DNA from 2 places in the Lacisediminihabitans sp. genome. Region 2 is predicted to be linked to the other one. Evidence: predicted binding sites of a transcription regulator. Region 2 holds the regulator's gene; the other holds the start of a gene.

Region 1 (8,642 bases), on a different contig from region 2:
ATCGAGGCCGTGCGCAATTCCCGCGACAGCATCACCCAGGCCGACTTCGATGCCGCCCGGGATCGTCTGGTGTTGGGACGCCGAGACAACTCGACCGTGCTGCTTCCCGAGGAGAAGGAGGCGATCGCCGTTCACGAGTCCGGGCACGCCCTCGTGGCAGCGCTGTGCCCCCGGGCCGACCCTGTCTCCAAGATCACCATCCTTCCGGCCGGTGAGAGCCTGGGCGCTACTCATCAGCTGCCCGAGGTGGAGCGCCACCTGTACGGTCAGGACTATCTCACCGACGACCTGGCCGTGCGGCTCGGCGGCCGGGCGGCCGAGATCGTGGCCTTCGGCCAGGGCTCGTCCGGCGCGAGCAACGACCTGCTGGGGGCGACAGCCCTGGCCACGAGGATGGTGCGGGAGTTCGGCCTGTCGCCGCGCCTCGGTCCGGTGAGCTATTCACACGCCGACAATGGGAGCGGTTCGTTCTTCGATCGGCCGTATTCCGACGACACGCAGGCCGCCGTCGACGGCGAGGTGGCTCGACTGCTTCGGGAGGCCGAGGCCCGCGCCATCCAACTCATCACCGCCCACCGCGGGGTTCTCGACCTGCTGTCCTCACTGCTCGTCGAGCGTGAGACTGTCGATGGCGGCGTCGACTACGACCTCATTGCGGCGGAGAGCTCGGCCGTGACCGGCGCCGGCGACCAGCTCCGTCGAGCGTGAGCGAGAGGTAGGCGAGCAGCGACAGCGGGATCGGCAGCCAGTACTGGAGCAGGCGCCAGCCGATCACCGCCAGAGGCGCGGTGGAGTGCGGTGCGCCAAACGCCACGGTCGCCGGAACGAGCACGCCCTCCACGATCACCAGCCCACCGGGCGAGATCGGTGGCCTCCCGGCCTAGGGCCGCGGGGCTAGTTCGGCGCGGCGAAATGCACCGAGAGCGGAGTGGTGGCCGAGATCAGGAGCAATTCCACACCCTCGCGATGCAGCAGCGGCACGAGTTGAGCGTCACCATCGTCGATGAGTCCTTGGGCGTGATGCAGGAAGATCCCTGCCATTTCCGCCGAGGCGACGAATTTGCGACCGCCGTGATGGATGCAGACCGGCCGGGTGTTCCTCGTCGTCCTGGCGCGATCCTCCGACGTCTCGGCGAGCATCGTCCGCGCCAGGCCGATCACGAGTTGAGGTCCATTGTTCGCTCCACTCCGAGGGTCTGGGGAGATGTGGCCGAACGGACGCAAACGCTCCCTCAGCCGGGCACCTTCGATCCTGGCGGACTTCGCTCGACCGATTAGGGGCTTAGGTCCCTCTGAGGCCGATTGCGCACGGGGCGGTGCCGCGGCCGGCCGGTGTCGTTCGGGTCGGCGCCGGCCGGCCGCGGTGTCCGGGGGTGGCGGGCTCCGCGCCACTTCGGCCAGAGTGCCATCCCGCGCGACTCGCCGATGTGCCGAAAGTCCCGAACCGACCGGGCCGCGTCGCGCGGATCCATCGATGCCCGGTCGGCCGGCCACGGTGTCCTAAGTCCCTGTCGGAGAAGGGACGTTGGTGGCACGATAGGCGTCACAGGTTGACGAGTTTCCGTGAGGAGGTCAGCGACCATGAGAGACGAACCCGACGTCTTTTCATCGCAAAGTGCAGAATTCCCCGATCCCGAGCATCCGTATGCCCCGGTGCCGGCCCTGTCGGCCCCGCTGCTGCGCGTAGTCGCGTCGCAGCTCAACGATCAGGTTAGGCACTCACTGCTCCACGCACGGCTCGGACCTCATCCGTTGACCCACCGGCGGAGGGAGCGCGGCTCGCTCGGCTAGGCCGGTGCGACCGACCCACTGCCCGTCAGTTGCGCATCGTCGAGCGACGACAGCCGCACCACGTAGCGGACAGCCCGGTCGAAGTCGTCGAAATACGGTCGCTCAGACGGGAAACGGACCGAACTCGCGCCATAGAGGTTGCCGATCTTGCGGACGCTCCCGATCAACTGGCGTGCCGCCTGGTCCGCGCCGCGCAAGTCATGGATCTTCCAGAGCGTGTTCGAGACCTCGACAACGGCAACACCCTCGAGCATCCATTCGCCGGCCACGGCAGTCATCGCCACTCCCGCCTCGGGTAGAGGAGGCGACGCGCGTCGTCGACTCAGTCACACCGTAAGACCGCCGTCGGCACGTCTGCCGGGACTTTGGTCCGCCTATTCGGTGCCGGCCGGGCTCCAGGACAACGCCTGGCCAACGGTCCGATGCCACTCGGTCGCCGGGAGTTCGCCAGCGAGAACGTCGGTGAGCCAATAGGTGCGGTCGGGATCCCAGCCCGCCAGAACAGTCTTGGCCTCGCCAGCGACGATTGCTCGCCCGGCTGCGCACAGGTACCCCCACACGGTGAGGTGCACGGCGTCGAAGTCGTGGGAGACGGCTTCCCAATCCGGAATCACCCAGCGAGTCGCCTCGCCCGTGGTCCTCCACCAGTCGTGTCGTCGCGACAGGCTCAGGTCGAGGGGGTACCGCGTGGCCAGGGTCGACCAGGCCGCTGCCCCGGTGATCTCGTAGACGCGGATGCCGGGCCGAACCGCCACGGGAGTGACCAGGGCCTCTTGCCAGCCCAAGCCGTCCTCGACCAGCGCGAGGCCGATCGCGGCGAGACCCGGCCGGCTGCTGGTCGTGGAGGGGAGGCCGACCAGCGCCGGGATGGACCACCACTGGCCGCTGACCATGGCGGTCGGATCCGATGGTCGTGTCGCGCTCTCACGCTCGTCGGTGAGTGTCGCCGCCCTCCAGGACGCGAGCCTCCCGGCGGCGCCGGCGGTGGCGAGGGGTACGGACGGCGAGTCGTCCAGCCAGCGCACGTGCCGTTGCCGGCGCGTGTCCATCGGGCTGGCCCACCAGGCAGTGCGCGGATCGGCGCAGATGGCCTCGGCGACGGGACGGAGCGCGGCGAGGATCGTGGGTTGAGCGAGAATCGCATGATTCTCGTCTGGCTCCTGCCAGTAGCGTGCGACCTCGGTGGTCTCCCCTAGCGCGCCCCAGAGCCCATTGTCTCCGCGTTCCTCGAGGGCCGAAATCGTCGTCGGGTCGATCTCGCCGAGCAGCGCGGCGAGGGCCTCCCGCACCTCGTCGGCGAGCGGCGCGGCAGCGAACACGGGCAGGGCCGCACGAACCCCCGGGCCGAGAAGTTCCGCCACGGCGAGGCAGAGCCGTCGCCCGCGCGGGCCGGACAGCAGGTCGTCCGGCGTGCGAGCGCGATCCATCGAGCCTTCCATGGGGTTGATCCTAGGGGCCGGGTTGCGACGCTCCTCCCCCGGTCTCGATACGCTTCTCCCAGCGAACCATGCCGGCAGGAGCCCAGGTGCCTCATTCATATCCACTCCATGTGGCAATCGACGCGGAGTGTCGCTGCTGCCGCATGGTTCAGCCGTTCAGGTTCGCCTCGCCGACCGACCAGGTGGTCTGTGCCTTCTGTACACGGCATTTCGGTGGGGACAAGGCCGAGAAGCGGGACGCGGATCACGTGGCGATGTGGTCGGAACTGTACGGCGAGGCCGTGGAAGAGCACGGCCGATTCGTCGCCGAGGCGACCGCGGCACGGCGTGCCGCGGATGCCGAGATCGCCGAACTTCGCGCGCGGGTTGCCGAACTCAGTGGATCCATCGCCGACTCGTTCGAGGGCTCAGACCTCGGCGGCGCGCGCGGCCTGGTCGAGACCGAGGTCATCCGTCGGGCGGAACGAAAGATCGAGCTCTCCCAGCGACTTAACGACCGGATCATGGCCGCGCTGTGGCGGATCGAGTGCCTGCATCGGGACGCCGACACGACAGGCACGTCGTGCACCTGTGGCAAGTCCACCGCGGTCTGTGCCGAATGGAAGGCGGTCGAGCCGCAGCGGCGCGCGCTGCGCGACTGGGAGGCCAGAAACCTGGCGTTGCTGAGGGGCGGGGACCGCCATGCCCTCCCCGAGGAACATCCTGATGCGCGGCGCGCGGGCACATCGAGCCGCTGACGCGGGTGGGGCTCTCTGGGCGGCCCGTGCCGGTGCAACAATCCGGGCTTTGACGCCATCAGGATATGGGTTCAGAATTAGCGAATGGATGCCGACAGAGAGGCCGAGGCCGTGGCCGTGGTCATCGATCGTCTCGCCGAGAAGTTCCCCCGCCTCGGACGAAACGAGGTCGAGCGTGCCGTGCGTGAGGCGCACCAGGCCCTCGACGGCAATCCGATCCGCGAGTACATCCCGGTGCTGGTCGAACACGACGCCAGGCAAGAGCTACGACAGATCACCACGGGCCGGCCCGCTGAGCTCACGATGGCCTGAGTCTGATCGGCACCCGGTTCTCGATCGTCCGCGACCCGTTGGGGTGCTTGCGGCGTTAACCATGCTTCGCCGTGCCCGGGGGTGGAGGGACCTTCGACTCTCCACGACCCGATGGCCAATGCGAACCTTGGCCCATGACCCCACCCCTGTCGAGCACGCAATTGCCCAGCAGGCCTCGAAGGATCACCGCCGTGGTGCTCGCGGTCGTGGCGATTCCCTTGCTGGTTCTCGGCCTGATCGACCCGCTCGAGGGGGCCTCGCCCTTCTGGGCGTGATCGCGCTCGGCGTCGCCGTGCGTCTCCTCTCGAAGGTGCGCCTGCCCCGGCTGGCCTGGATCTCCATGCTCGCCACGGTAGCCATCGGCGCGCTCGTTCTGGTCCTCGCCGTGACCGCGCGCCCCGCTCCGGATGTAGGGGGTAGCGTGGCGTCGCCGATCTCGTTGGTGGTCGTCGTGTTGCTCTGGGTCTATCGCCTCGGAGCGCTCGTCACCCTGGCCGGCGCGGTGATCTACCTCGTTCGACTTGTCTCCTCCATCCCGCGAAACCGGCGATGATCTCGCCTCGGTGAAAAGGGAACCTCGGGTCTTTGTCCCCTACGCGTCCACGGCTCTCGCGCGCATCATTGCCGAATGACCACCCCATCCGATTCCCCGGCAGGCGACGACCTCACTGTAAAAGAGGAGGTCGAGGAGGAGTTGCTCTGGACGCCGGAAGTGGATCCCGCCCGTATCGGCGTGTCGGTGCACGACGGCGTGGTGACCCTCACCGGCGAGGTGCGCAGCTTTGCCGAGCGGATCGCCGCGACCGAGGCCGCGATGGGAGTTCGGGGCGTTCTGAGCGTGGCGGACGATCTCACCGTCGATCTCGCCGCGGAGGCTGTCCAGAGCGACACCCACATCGCTCACGCCGTGCTGGATGCTCTCGCGCGCGAGACGACGATTCCTTCCGGAGCGATCACTGTCGAGGTGCGGGATGGCACGGTCACGCTCCAGGGCGAGGTCGAGTGGAACCACGAGCGGGAAGGCGCGCGGCGAGCCGTCGAACACCTTCCGGGCGTGCGATTTCTCGATAGCCGCATCGAACTGAGCAGACGACCGTCGGCATCCGACACGGAGGAGCGAATCCGCCGGGCCATCGTGCGCAACGCGCAACTGGACGCGAGTCACATCCACGTCTCGATCGACGGAACCGTGGCCACGATCACCGGCGAGGTGCGCTCGTGGGCCGAGAAGAGGCAGGCGTCCCTCTCGGCCTGGCGCTCACCCCATGTCACCTCGGTGCACAACGAGATCAGGGTCAAGCCGAGCTACTGAGACACGCCCCGACTAGGCGCGCCCGCCCGCGACCATCTCGGGCGGAACTGCACGCTGATTCTCGGCCCGACGGCCCGTTTCGTCTTGAGGATCGCGTGTTCGTGGGTGCGTTGGCAACTGCCGCCCATCACGATGAGGTCGCCGTGTCCGAGCGGAAACCGCTGGGTTTCGCCCCCACCCCGCGGTCGCACCGAGAGGGTCCGCTCGGCGCCGACCGACACGATGGCGACCATCGTGTCCCGATCGATGGCGCGGCCGACCCGATCGCCGTGCCAGGCGACGCTGTCGTCACCCGTGCGGTAGAAGCAGAGGCCGGCGGTTTCGAAGACCTGCTCTTCTGGTGCGTCGTAGTGGTCGTTGAGAGCGATGAGTGCTTCGCCGAGAAGCGGATCGGGGAACGACGCCGACGAGCCGAACCATGACACGAGTCGGGGCACCGCCACGACCCGGTCGTACATCTGTCGACTGTCGGCCTTCCAGGTGACCCGGTCGACGAGGCGCTCGAAGAGCTCATCGGAGTTGGCCACCCAGCCCGGTCGGAGGTCGATCCATGCCCCGTGCTCGAGGGTGATCCGCCTCACGGTGCCCGGGAGAGGTTCGAGAGCCGCTGCGGCATCGGCGACGTCGAAGAGGGAGGCTTGAAGGGAAATGGTCACGCGACAAGCCTACGCTAATTCGAACATAGATTCGAAACTAGCGCGCGAGGTGGCACTAGCGCCCCCCCAAAGTGGGACGTACTCTGGAGAAGAGCAACCCCAGACCCCGGTCGCTTTGACTACCGGGGCGCCGTGTGCCCAGGGGCGGGAGTAGTCGTGACGAACCAGTTGGCCGAGACCGACGACCGTGCCCGCCGTCGATCCGCTGGTGGGGTCGCCACTACCGGAGGCGCCGATGCCCGGTTCGATTCGGCGACGATCGAAGCTGCCTCGGATGATCGCGCGTCGCTGCGCATTGTGCTGAGACGGCTGGTGACCGCAGCGGTGGACGCCGGGGGTGCCGATTCGGGCGCCCTCGCGCTCTTCTCGCCGGACGGTGTGCTCACCGAGTTCGTCTCGGTCGCCCGAGCCGAGCAGGTTGACGCGGCGGGCAACCTCGACTCGCCACTGGGAATCGTCGACCTCGTTCTCGACAATCCGATGCCGATCAGGCTAAGCCCCCCGGCCACGACATCCGGCTCCATCGCCGAGCGCCGCACGGTCGAGAGCCTGCTGGGAGTGCCGGTCGCGATCGGCGACTCCGTTCTCGGCTGTCTGTATCTCTGCAACCACAAGTCCGGGCTGTTCGGCGACCGTGACGAGAGGATTCTCGAGGAGTGGGCGGCGGCCGTGGCGCTTGCTGCGGACCACGGTCGCGTGCTTGAGGAGCTGCGTGTCCGTCGCGACTGGACGGCGACCGCCGCCGAGGTGGCCTCCGCGCTCGTGACGAGTGCCGACAGCGAGGCGATGGATCTGTTCACTGACCGGCTGATCGCGCTGACCGACGCGGACTTCGTGGCCCTTCTCCAGGTGAGCCAGGTCACCGGTTCGCTCGTCGTGAGTGCCGTTCGTGGGCTGGAAGAAGACGCCCTCGACGCGGCAGTGCTCCCGGTGCCCGGCGCGCGTGCCCACGGCATCTTCGAGGGGCGCCACCCGATCCTGATCGACGACTGCTCCGAGGCCGGACTCGGCATCCTGCGGGAGGGGACGCTTGGGCCCGGCATGGTCGTGCCGCTCATCGCCCCCAACCGGGCGGAGTCGATCCTGCTGGTGGCGCGAGCGTCTGGGAAGCCGCAGTTCCGCGGCACCGATCTCGAGATGACGGCCGATTTCGCCGGGCTCGCGACGGTCGCGCTCGCACTCGCGACGCCTCACGCGGCACTCTGACCGCTCCGGCAGCGGCGGTGATCGGGGCCGAAGGTCCCTCGTGGTGATGCGGCGGCCGGCCTAGGTTGGAGGGCATCGGCGTCGATCGGTGCCGTGCCGCAGGTGAACGGGAGCGGAGCATCAGCATGAATGTCACACGAGTCGAGCTTGAGCCGCGCACGATCTGCGGCGTGCACGAGGTCATTCCGATGAACGAGATGACCGAGTTCTTCGGGCGTGCCTTCGCGGAGGCCGCAGCCGAGATGGGCAAGCAGGGAGCGTTCCCCGCCGGCCCTCCCGTTACCCTCTATCACGGGATGCCGACAGGCACGATCGACGTGACCGCCGGCTTCCCGGTCTCGAATCAGGTTGCCCCGGCTGGCGAAGTCGTCGTGGCCACCCTCCCCGGCGGCAGCGCGGTGGAGGCAACCCATGTCGGGTCCTACGACACCCTCGCTGACACCTACGCCGAGATCAATTCGTGGATCGCCGATCACAAGCTCACTCCCGCCGAGGACATGTTCGAGGAGTATCTCGTGGGCCCCGACGGCGAAACCGACCCGGCGAAGTGGCGCACCAGGATCGTCTTCCCGCTCGCCTGACCGCTCAGGCGGGGTCGATCGGTGCGCACACGATGATCGGCACCCGGTAGCTGAGCGAGTCGCTGTACAAGCGAATCATTGCCGTGCGGGAGCGCACCTCGCCGCAGTCCCCCGGGCAGTTCACCGGTGGCTGACTCTCGACCGAGACGTGAGTGCGCGTGAGAATCGCCACGTTGAGGTCATCCGGAAGGGCCGCCCATCTCCCGTCGGAATCCGGCGTCGCCCAGTCGAGGACTTCGAGACCGAGCGCTCGGAGGCTATCGACCAGCTCCAGGGTCTGTCGGCTCGGAGTGCTGGTGAGTGCCAGCGAGACCGAGTTGCCCGCGGCGGCGCAGGCGGCAACATGCACGGCGATTCGCAGCGTAGAGGCCTGCGGGCCGGCGACGATCATCACTCGTCCGAGGGGATGAACGTCGATCGCCTCGATCGCCTCTGCGTCGATGCGAAGCGCGCCCACCACATTCCGGGCCAGGTCGCTCTCGAGAAGGAAGATCTGGGCTGCCGCCTGCCGGAGGGCCGGGCCCTTGCACGCGGCAAGCCGAGTGGCGAACACCTTGAGCATCCGCGAACGGGACCTCAGCTCCTTCGGTGCCTGCTCACGGGATGCC
Region 2 (8,642 bases):
GGATTCACGCTGTTCTCGAGCGGCGGGGCACAGGCGCTCCAGACCGAGGCGCTCGGCCACGAGTCCTCGAGCGACGGCGACCAGTTCGACCGGGAAGACCGACAGGCCCTGCGACGGGTCGCCGGACTCTCGACCGAGCTCGAGGATGTCACCGAGGTCGAGTATCGACAGTTGCGCATCGAGCGTGTCGTGCTGATCGGCATCTATGGCCAGGGCAACGCCGCCGAGGCCGAGAATTCCATGCGTGAGCTCTTCGCGCTTGCCGAGACCGCGGGCGCCATCGTGCTCGATGGCCTCCTCCAGCGTCGGGCGACGCCGGACCCCAGCACCTATTTCGGCAAGGGCAAGGCCCTCGAGCTGCGGGATGTCGTGGCGAGCGTGGGCGCCGACACGGTCATCGTGGACAGCGAGCTCGCCCCCAGCCAGCGGCGCGCGCTCGAGGATGTGGTGCGGGTCAAGGTGATCGACCGCACTGCCGTGATCCTCGACATCTTCAGCCAGCACGCCAAGAGCCGGGAGGGCAAGGCCCAGGTCGAGCTCGCCCAGCTCGAATACCTGTTGCCGCGACTGCGCGGCTGGGGCGAGTCGATGTCCCGCCAGGCCGGTGGCCAGGTCGGGGCCGGGAACGGAATGGGAAGCCGCGGACCGGGTGAGACGAAGATCGAACTCGACCGCCGCCGCATCCACACCAGGATGTCCCGCCTGCGCAAGCAGATCCTCGGCTTCAAGCCGGCCCGCGAGGCCAAGCGCGCCAACCGCAACCGCAACTCGGTGCCGTCGGTGGCGATCGCCGGCTACACGAACGCCGGAAAGTCGTCGCTGCTCAACCGCATCACGAGGGCGGGCGCGCTCGTGGAGAACGCGCTGTTCGCCACGCTCGACACGGCTGTGCGCAAGAACGTCACCGAGGACGGCCGCGGCTACACCTTCACCGACACCGTCGGCTTCGTGCGCAACCTGCCTCACCAGCTCGTGGAGGCGTTCCGCTCCACGTTCGAGGAGATCGCGGACTCCGACGTGATTCTGCACGTGGTCGACGCCTCGCATCCGGATCCCGCGAGCCAGCTCGCCACCGTGCGCGACGTGATCGGCGAGGTCGAGGCCCGGCACATCCCCGAGATCGTGGTGTTCAACAAGAGCGATCTCATCGACGACGACCAGCGGCTCGTGCTGCGCGGCCTCGAGCCGAACGCGATCTTCGCGTCCGCCCGCACCGGCGAGGGAATCGATGAGCTGCTGACGGCGATCGACGCGGTGTTGCCCGCGCCCTCGATCGAGCTCGAACTGCTCATCCCGTACGACCGGGGCGATCTCGTCTCCTCGCTGCACGACTACGGCAGGATCCTCGAGACGACGTACGAGGAGAGCGGAACGCGGGTGGCTGTGCTCGTCACCGAGGAGCACGCCGCGGCGCTCCGGCCGTTCTCCGTCGCCCGGGTGCCCGCGTAACACTCGGCAACAGACGCCCCGTCTTGCTAGGCTCGTTTACCACTCGTCCGGGCGTTCCCGGCGAGGGTGCGACAGCCGAGCCCGGCACCCGCCCACAGGAGGCCCTAGGCCTCGCATTTCTGAAAAGAGATGCCCTGTGGGCCCCGGATGCGGGCCCCAGGACATCCACGATGGATTGGATCTGAGGCGTGACGAACACGGAGGCGCACGAACTGGGGCGGGTTCCGTTCTCGTTCGAGCTCTTCCCCCCGCGTTCGGACGCCGCGGAACACAACCTGTGGCACACCATCCAGCAGCTCGCGGCGGCGGGGCCGGACTTCATCTCGGTGACCTACGGGGCCAATGGATCCTCGCGCCAGAGTTCGCTGCACGTGTTGCGGTACATCCTCGAGAACACCTCGGTGAGCCCGCTCGCGCACCTCACCTGTGTCGGCTCCTCTCATTTCGAGGCCAACCGGCTCGTGCGGGAGTTCCTCGATGCCGGCGTGACGAGCTTTCTCGCGCTGCGCGGCGATCCGCCCCGCGGCGCCGTGGAGGGCGACCACTTCCTCGGTGACCTCGGCAGTGCGTCGGAGCTGGTGCAGCTCATCCACCGAGTGCAGACGGAGCGCGCTCAGTACGCGACGCTGCGATCCAGGAGCGCGGGCGGAATCGGCCAGATACCGACGAGCCGCGCCAAGGTGCGGGTTGCCGTCGCGGCCTTCCCGAACGGGCATCCGCGGTCCGTGCGCTCGAACCAGGACATCGACACCCTGCTCGCCAAGCAGGTCTCCGGCGCGACCATGGCCATCACCCAACTGTTCTTCCACGCCGACGACTACCTCCGGTTCGTGGCCGACGCTGTCGCCGCGGGCGTCACGATCCCGATCCTGCCGGGCATCATGCCCGCCACCAACCCGGTTCGACTGTCGCGAATCCTCGAACTCACGGGGGAGCGGCGGCCGGAGAGCCTCGCGAGCCGCCTCGAGTCGACCGAGTCCGTTGAGGAGCAGCACGCGATCGGCGTGGAGCACGCGATCGGGCTCGCCGCCGAGGTTCTCGAGGGCGGGGCGCCTGGGCTCCACCTCTACCCCTTCAACCAGCATCAGGCGGTGTTGTCCGTGCTCGAAGGGGTCGGACTCACCACCGTGACACCATCCACCGCTCGAGCGAACATCAAGGAATCAGCATGACTGCGCCCTCATTCCCCACCGGCAGCATCCTCGGATACCCGAGGATCGGCCGCCGCCGCGAACTCAAGAAGGCCGTCGAGGCCTTCTGGGCCGGCAGCATCACCGCCGAGGAGCTGGAGTCGCGCGCGGCCGAGCTCCGCCGCGTCACCCGCGAACGGCTGGTGTCCCTCGGCCTCGGCGCCACGGACTCCTCGATTCCCGAGGCGTTTTCCTTCTACGACCAGGTTCTGGATGCCGCGGTCACGGTGGGCGCCATCCCCACCCGCTTCGAGTCGCTCGTGGCGACCGACGGCACCATCGACCTGGCCGGTTACTTCACGATCGCCCGCGGCGAGGGCAACAACACCCCGGCCGAGATGACTAAGTGGTTCGACTCCAACTACCACTACCTCGTTCCCGAGATCGGACCGGAGACCGGGTTCCACCTCGCCTCCGACCGGCTGATCCGCGAGGTCGCCGAGGCGACCACCTCCGGCTTCCGCACGCGTCCCGTGATCGTGGGCCCGGTCACGTTCCTCCTGCTCAGCAAGGCGAGCGAGGGTGCCCCGGAGGGGTACCAGCCGCTCGACCGCCTCGACGACCTCCTGCCCGTGTACGCGGAGCTGCTCGCCGCCCTCACCGCGGTGGGCGCAGAGTGGGTGCAGCTCGACGAGCCGGCCCTGGTGAGCGAGAGCATCGAGGTGCCGCGCGACCAGGTGCTTGCGGCCACGAAGCGGGCGTACGACGCCCTCGGCGCCGTGCCGGTGCGACCGCAGATCTTTGTCGCGGCCCCGTACGGCAGCCTCGACGATGCCCTTCCCGTGCTCGGCGAGACCCCGGTCGAGGCGATCGGACTCGACCTCGTGCGCGGTTCGCTGCCCACGGGATTCCGCACAGACAAGACGCTCGTCGGCGGCGTGATCGACGGCCACAACATCTGGCGCGGTGACCTGTCCGCCGCGTTCGACTCGCTCGAGGCGCTCCGTCAGCTCTCGCCGAGCGTCGCCGTCACCTCGTCCACCAGCCTGTTCCACACCCCGCACGACGTCGCCGACGAGCCCCTGCTCGACGAGCGACTGAAGAGCTGGCTCGCGTTCGCCGACCAGAAGGTCGCCCAGATCGCCACGCTCGCGACCGGTCTCGCCGAGGGCAGGGACGCCATCCGGGGGGAGCTGGATGCGGCATCCGCGGCCCTCGCGGACCGCCGGGTCGCCCCGGGCGTGCGCGACGGCGACGTGCGTGCGCGTGCCGCGGCGCTCACCGAGGCCGACTTCGCGCGCGGCGACTACGCCGAACGGCTCGCCGCCCAGGATGCCGCGCTTCACCTGCCCTTCCTGCCGACGACCACGATCGGGTCCTTCCCCCAGACCGGTGGCATCCGCAAGGCCCGGGCGGCCAACGCCCGGGGCGAGATCAGCGAGAACGAGTACATCGAGTTCCTCAAGTCCGAGATCAAGAGCGTCGTCGAGCTGCAGGAGCGGATCGGCATCGACGTGATCGTGCACGGCGAGCCCGAGCGCAACGACATGGTGCAGTACTTTGCCGAGCACCTCGACGGCTTCGCGGTGACCCAGAACGGCTGGGTGCAGTCCTACGGCAGCCGCTGTACGCGCCCGTCGATCCTCTGGGGTGACGTCGCCCGCGACGCGCCGATCACGGTGGAGTGGTCGGCCTACACCCAGAGCCTCACGGACAAGCCGGTCAAGGGGATGCTCACCGGCCCGGTCACGATCCTGGCCTGGAGCTTCGTGCGCGACGACCAGCCGCTCGGCGAGACCGCGAACCAGGTGGCGCTCGCGCTCCGCGACGAGATCGAAGACCTCGAGGCGGCCGGCATCGGCATCATCCAGGTGGACGAGCCGGCGCTGCGGGAGCTGCTGCCGCTCAAGAAGGCCGACCAGCCCACCTATCTCGACTGGTCTGTGCGGTCGTTCCGGCTCGCGACCTCGGGGGTCGCGCCGAAGACGCAGATCCACACCCACCTCTGCTACTCCGAGTTCGGCGTGGTGATCGACGCGATCAACAAGCTCGACGCCGATGTGACGTCGATCGAGGCGGCCCGCTCCAAGATGGAGGTCGTGCCGGACATCCAGCACAGCGGATTCGGCCGCGGCATCGGGCCGGGCGTCTACGACATCCACTCGCCGCGGGTGCCGTCGATCGAGGAGGTCACCGATCTCATCGAGATCGCTCTCGGCTCGATCCCGGAACGCCAGGTCTGGGTCAACCCGGACTGCGGGCTCAAGACCCGGGGTTACGACGAGACCGTCGCCTCACTCACCAACGTGGTCGCGGCGACGCGCGCCGTGCGCGAGAGGGTGCACGCGCACTAGCCGACCGCCCACGCCCGTCGGCTGCGACGTAGTGACGTCGTAGCCGACCGGCCGTAGGGTGGGCGGGTGCCCTTCACGCCGAGCCACATCGCCGCGGTGCTGCCGTTCGTGCGCGTGCCGTTCGCGTCGGCCGCACTCGTGCTCGGCAGCATGGCGCCCGACCTCCCGTTCTTCGTCCCGCTCGGGCTGCATCGCGAACAGACGCATGCCCTCGCGGGAATCGTTCCGTTCGACGTTCCGCTCGCGCTCGGCTGCCTGCTGGTCTGGATTCTCGTCGTGCGCGCACCGCTACTCGACTTCGCGCCGGCCTGGCTGAGACGCCGGATGCCGTCGCCGAGCGCCCTTCCGTCGCACTGGCCGGGCAGGCTGAGGGCGGCGGTCGTCGTTCTGGTGTCTGTGCTGGTCGGCATCGTCACCCATCTGATCTGGGACTCCTTCACCCACGCGGATGGCTGGGCCGTGCTGCGCATCGCGCTGCTTCGCGAGCCGGTCGGGCCCTTCGCGGTCTACCGCTGGGGCCAATACGCCAGCAGCCTCGTGGGACTCGCGATAGTCGCCGCGTGGGCCGCACGCTGGGCGCGCGTGACGCCACCGCACGCGCTGCCGGCGTCACGGCTCTCCGACCGCTGGCGGGTGACGGCCTGGGTCGTCGTCGCCGCGGTCGTCGCCACGATCGCGTTGGGCATCCTGGTCGGCGGCGCCGTCTCCGGCGCCGGTCCGTTCGACCGCACCGTGCTGTACTGGTCGGCGACGCGCTCCCTGTCGGTGGGCGGACTGATCGTGGCGCTCGTCTGCCTGGCCTGGCGGCTGCTTCGCCGCGAGGCGCGCCCGGCCACCGAATCCGGCGAGAGCGTCAGATAGAGCGCAGTACAGCCACGACCTTGCCGAGCAGCTCGGCGTAGTCGCCGAGGATCGGGGCGAACGCGGAGTTGCGCGGCAGCAGCCAGGTGTGGCCGTCACGCTGCTGGAAGACCTTGACAGTCGCCTCTTCGTCGAGCATTGCTGCCACGATGTCGCCGTTCTCGGCGGTCTTCTGCTGGCGCACAACGATCCAGTCGCCGTCGCAGATCGCCGCGTCGATCATCGAGTCGCCCGAGACCTTGAGCATGAAGAGCTCGCCCTTGCCCACGAGCTGGCGGGGCAGGGGGAAGACCTCGTCGATCTGCTGCTCGGCGGTGATCGGGATTCCGGCGGCGATGCGACCGACGAGGGGCACCATCGCCGCGTCTCCGATCGGTGTCGGGTTGTCTGAGACGACCCCGCCCTCCTCCTGCTGGAGGTCGATGAGCACCTCGAGCGCCCGCGGGCGATTCGGGTCGCGGCGAAGGTAGCCGCTCAGTTCGAGCTGGTTGAGCTGGTGGGTGACGCTCGAAAGGGAGGAGAGGCCGACCGCGTCTCCGATCTCGCGCATGCTCGGCGGATAGCCCCTGGTCGCCACGGCGCGCTGGATGAAGTCGAGGATCGCGAGCTGCTTGTCGCTCAGGCTCTTGCGCCGCCGGGTGCCCGGCTTCTCCTGCTGCGGGCCAGCCTCGCGTGGTTCGCTCACGTCGTCCTCCAGGTCGTGTGCGGCGCAGCCGCGGGGCCTCGCCACCCTCAATGTCGGTGGTGTCTGGTTGATTCAGTCCAGACAATCGAAACTGTATCCACCATTTGACCGATAAACAAACATCTGTTCGAGTGTGTCGCAGGTTCTCGGTGTATTGGTCTCGAAGATTGGGGTTGATTATGGCAAGAATCGAAGGTATGTTCGGAACAAAGCTTCGTATCCGGTACTCCCGGCCGAGTGCCGGATACGAAAACCCCGTGATGGGCCCAGTGGGCTCGAACAGTTCAACCGACGGAGCAAGGGAAGGCAGAACGATGAGCACGATCGCAATGAACCAGATGGCATTCGGCACGACGGCACGCGCCGACCGCGCTCCTGCCGTCCACCTGCGGCTCACGCGTCGTGGCCGCGTCGTTCTCACGTCGCTTGCCGCCGTCCCGCTCGTCATCGGCGCTCTGGTCTTCGCCATCAATGGCGGCAGCGCGGTCGCGACCGGGCAGGTCGCCTCCACGTCATTCGACTATGTGACGGTGGAGCCTGGGCAGTCGCTCTGGCAGCTCGCGGAAACCGTCGCTCCGTCGGCCGACATCCGAGACGTCGTAGCCGACATCGTGCACCTCAACCGGCTCGAGAGCACCAACCTGCAGCCGGGGCAGAAGATCGCCATCCCCACGCAGTACTCGCACTAGGCGTAGCACTCGGCCCAGCGCAGCAGCCGGCGGCGCGAGCCGCAGAAGAGCCCCGAACGTCACAGATCCGCTGCGCCCCTAGCATTGACTGGTGGCTTCACTCAGCGATCTCCCCATTCGAGACGACCTTCGCGGTCTCACCCCGTACGGCGCCCCGCAGAAGAAGGTGCGGATAGCGCTCAACGTGAACGAGAACACGCATCCCATCCCCGAGGCGGTCGCCACCGACATCGTCAAGGCCCTCGCCGAGGCCGTGCTCGGAGTCAACCGCTACCCGGACCGCGAGTTCACGACCCTGCGCCACAGCCTTGCCGGCTACCTCGGGCACGGGCTGACGGCAGAGAACATCTGGGCCGCGAACGGCTCGAACGAGGTTCTGCAGCAGATCCTCCAGGCCTTCGGCGGGCCCGGACGCAGCGTGCTCGGATTCCCGCCCACCTACTCCATGCACTCGATCATCGCGGCCGGCACCGGCACGCGCTGGGTGGCGGGGGAGCGTGACGAGGGATTCGAGATCTCTCCGCAGACCGCCGTGCAGTGGATCGAGCGAACCACCCCCGACCTCGTCTTCTTCTGCTCGCCGAACAACCCGACCGGCACCCCGCTCTCGCTCGAGACGATCGCGGCGGCGTACGACGCGACGGACGGCATCGTCGTCGTGGACGAGGCGTACGCGGAGTTCGCGCCCTCGGAGCTGCCGACCGCCCTGACCCTGCTCGAGGGCCGCGAGCGTCTCATCGTCTCCCGCACCATGAGCAAGGCGTTCGCGTTCGCCGGTGCCAGACTCGGATACCTCGCCGCGGACCCGGCCGTTGCCGACGCCCTGCGGCTGGTGCGCCTTCCGTACCACCTCTCGGCCCTCACCCAGGCGGCCGCCGTCGCCGCCCTCGCGCACAGCGGCGAGATGCTGGCGATGGTCGACGACATCAAGGCGCAGCGAGACCGACTCCTGGTCGAACTGCCGAAGCTCGGTTACCCGGCCTGGCCGAGCTGGTCGAACTTCGTGCTCTTCGGCGGTGTGGCCGACCCGCACGCGGTGTTCGAGGAGCTGCTCGACCACGAGATCATCATCCGTGACCTGTCGATTCCCCACCACCTGCGCGTGACGGCGGGCACGGAGGCCGAGACCACCGCCTTCCTCGAGGCGATGGCCGGACTCGGGCCGATCGGCGCCATCGATAGGATTGGGGCATGACCAACCAGCGTGTGGCTCACCTCCGGCGTGAGACGAGCGAGTCGACCATCGAGCTCTCGATCAACCTCGACGGCACAGGGGTCTCGACGATCCACACCACGGTTCCCTTCTTCGATCACATGCTGACCGCGTTCTCCAAGCACTCGCTCATCGACCTCGAGGTGACGGCGAGCGGCGACACGGAGATCGACGTTCACCACACCGTGGAGGACATCGGCATCGTGCTCGGGTCGGCTATTCGGGAGGCCCTGGGCGACAAGGCGGGGATCGCGCGCTTCG

Evidence for each region. The regulator LexA, encoded in region 2, represses DNA repair genes until DNA is damaged. The targets are predictions, from matches to a motif close to TCGAACANNTGTTCGA.
Region 1: a site for LexA is predicted at 6,267-6,282, ahead of ACHZD8_RS15330 (alpha-ketoglutarate-dependent dioxygenase AlkB). Genes of this name have one in related genera too.

Annotation. Positions count from the first base shown of each region.
Region 1 is NZ_JAYSJZ010000103.1:44,342-52,983, reverse strand. Features, by position in the region: gene ftsH (ATP-dependent zinc metalloprotease FtsH) at 1-708, shown strand, start outside; gene ACHZD8_RS15370 (hypothetical protein) at 895-1,161, opposite strand; gene ACHZD8_RS15365 (hypothetical protein) at 1,788-2,069, opposite strand; gene ACHZD8_RS15360 (hypothetical protein) at 2,166-3,218, opposite strand; gene ACHZD8_RS15355 (hypothetical protein) at 3,374-3,967, shown strand; gene ACHZD8_RS15350 (three-helix bundle dimerization domain-containing protein) at 4,052-4,279, shown strand; gene ACHZD8_RS15345 (hypothetical protein) at 4,414-4,554, shown strand; gene ACHZD8_RS15340 (hypothetical protein) at 4,551-4,832, shown strand; gene ACHZD8_RS15335 (BON domain-containing protein) at 4,908-5,591, shown strand; gene ACHZD8_RS15330 (alpha-ketoglutarate-dependent dioxygenase AlkB) at 5,585-6,247, opposite strand; gene ACHZD8_RS15325 (GAF domain-containing protein) at 6,404-7,453, shown strand; gene ACHZD8_RS15320 (GyrI-like domain-containing protein) at 7,579-8,034, shown strand; gene ACHZD8_RS15315 (hypothetical protein) at 8,039-8,642, opposite strand, start outside.
Region 2 is NZ_JAYSJZ010000066.1:3,413-12,054, reverse strand. Features, by position in the region: gene hflX (GTPase HflX) at 1-1,449, shown strand, start outside; gene ACHZD8_RS09485 (methylenetetrahydrofolate reductase) at 1,638-2,621, shown strand; gene metE (5-methyltetrahydropteroyltriglutamate--homocysteine S-methyltransferase) at 2,618-4,933, shown strand; gene ACHZD8_RS09475 (DUF4184 family protein) at 5,000-5,794, shown strand; gene lexA (transcriptional repressor LexA) at 5,787-6,479, opposite strand; gene ACHZD8_RS09465 (LysM peptidoglycan-binding domain-containing protein) at 6,794-7,168, shown strand; gene ACHZD8_RS09460 (histidinol-phosphate transaminase) at 7,260-8,363, shown strand; gene hisB (imidazoleglycerol-phosphate dehydratase HisB) at 8,360-8,642, shown strand, end outside.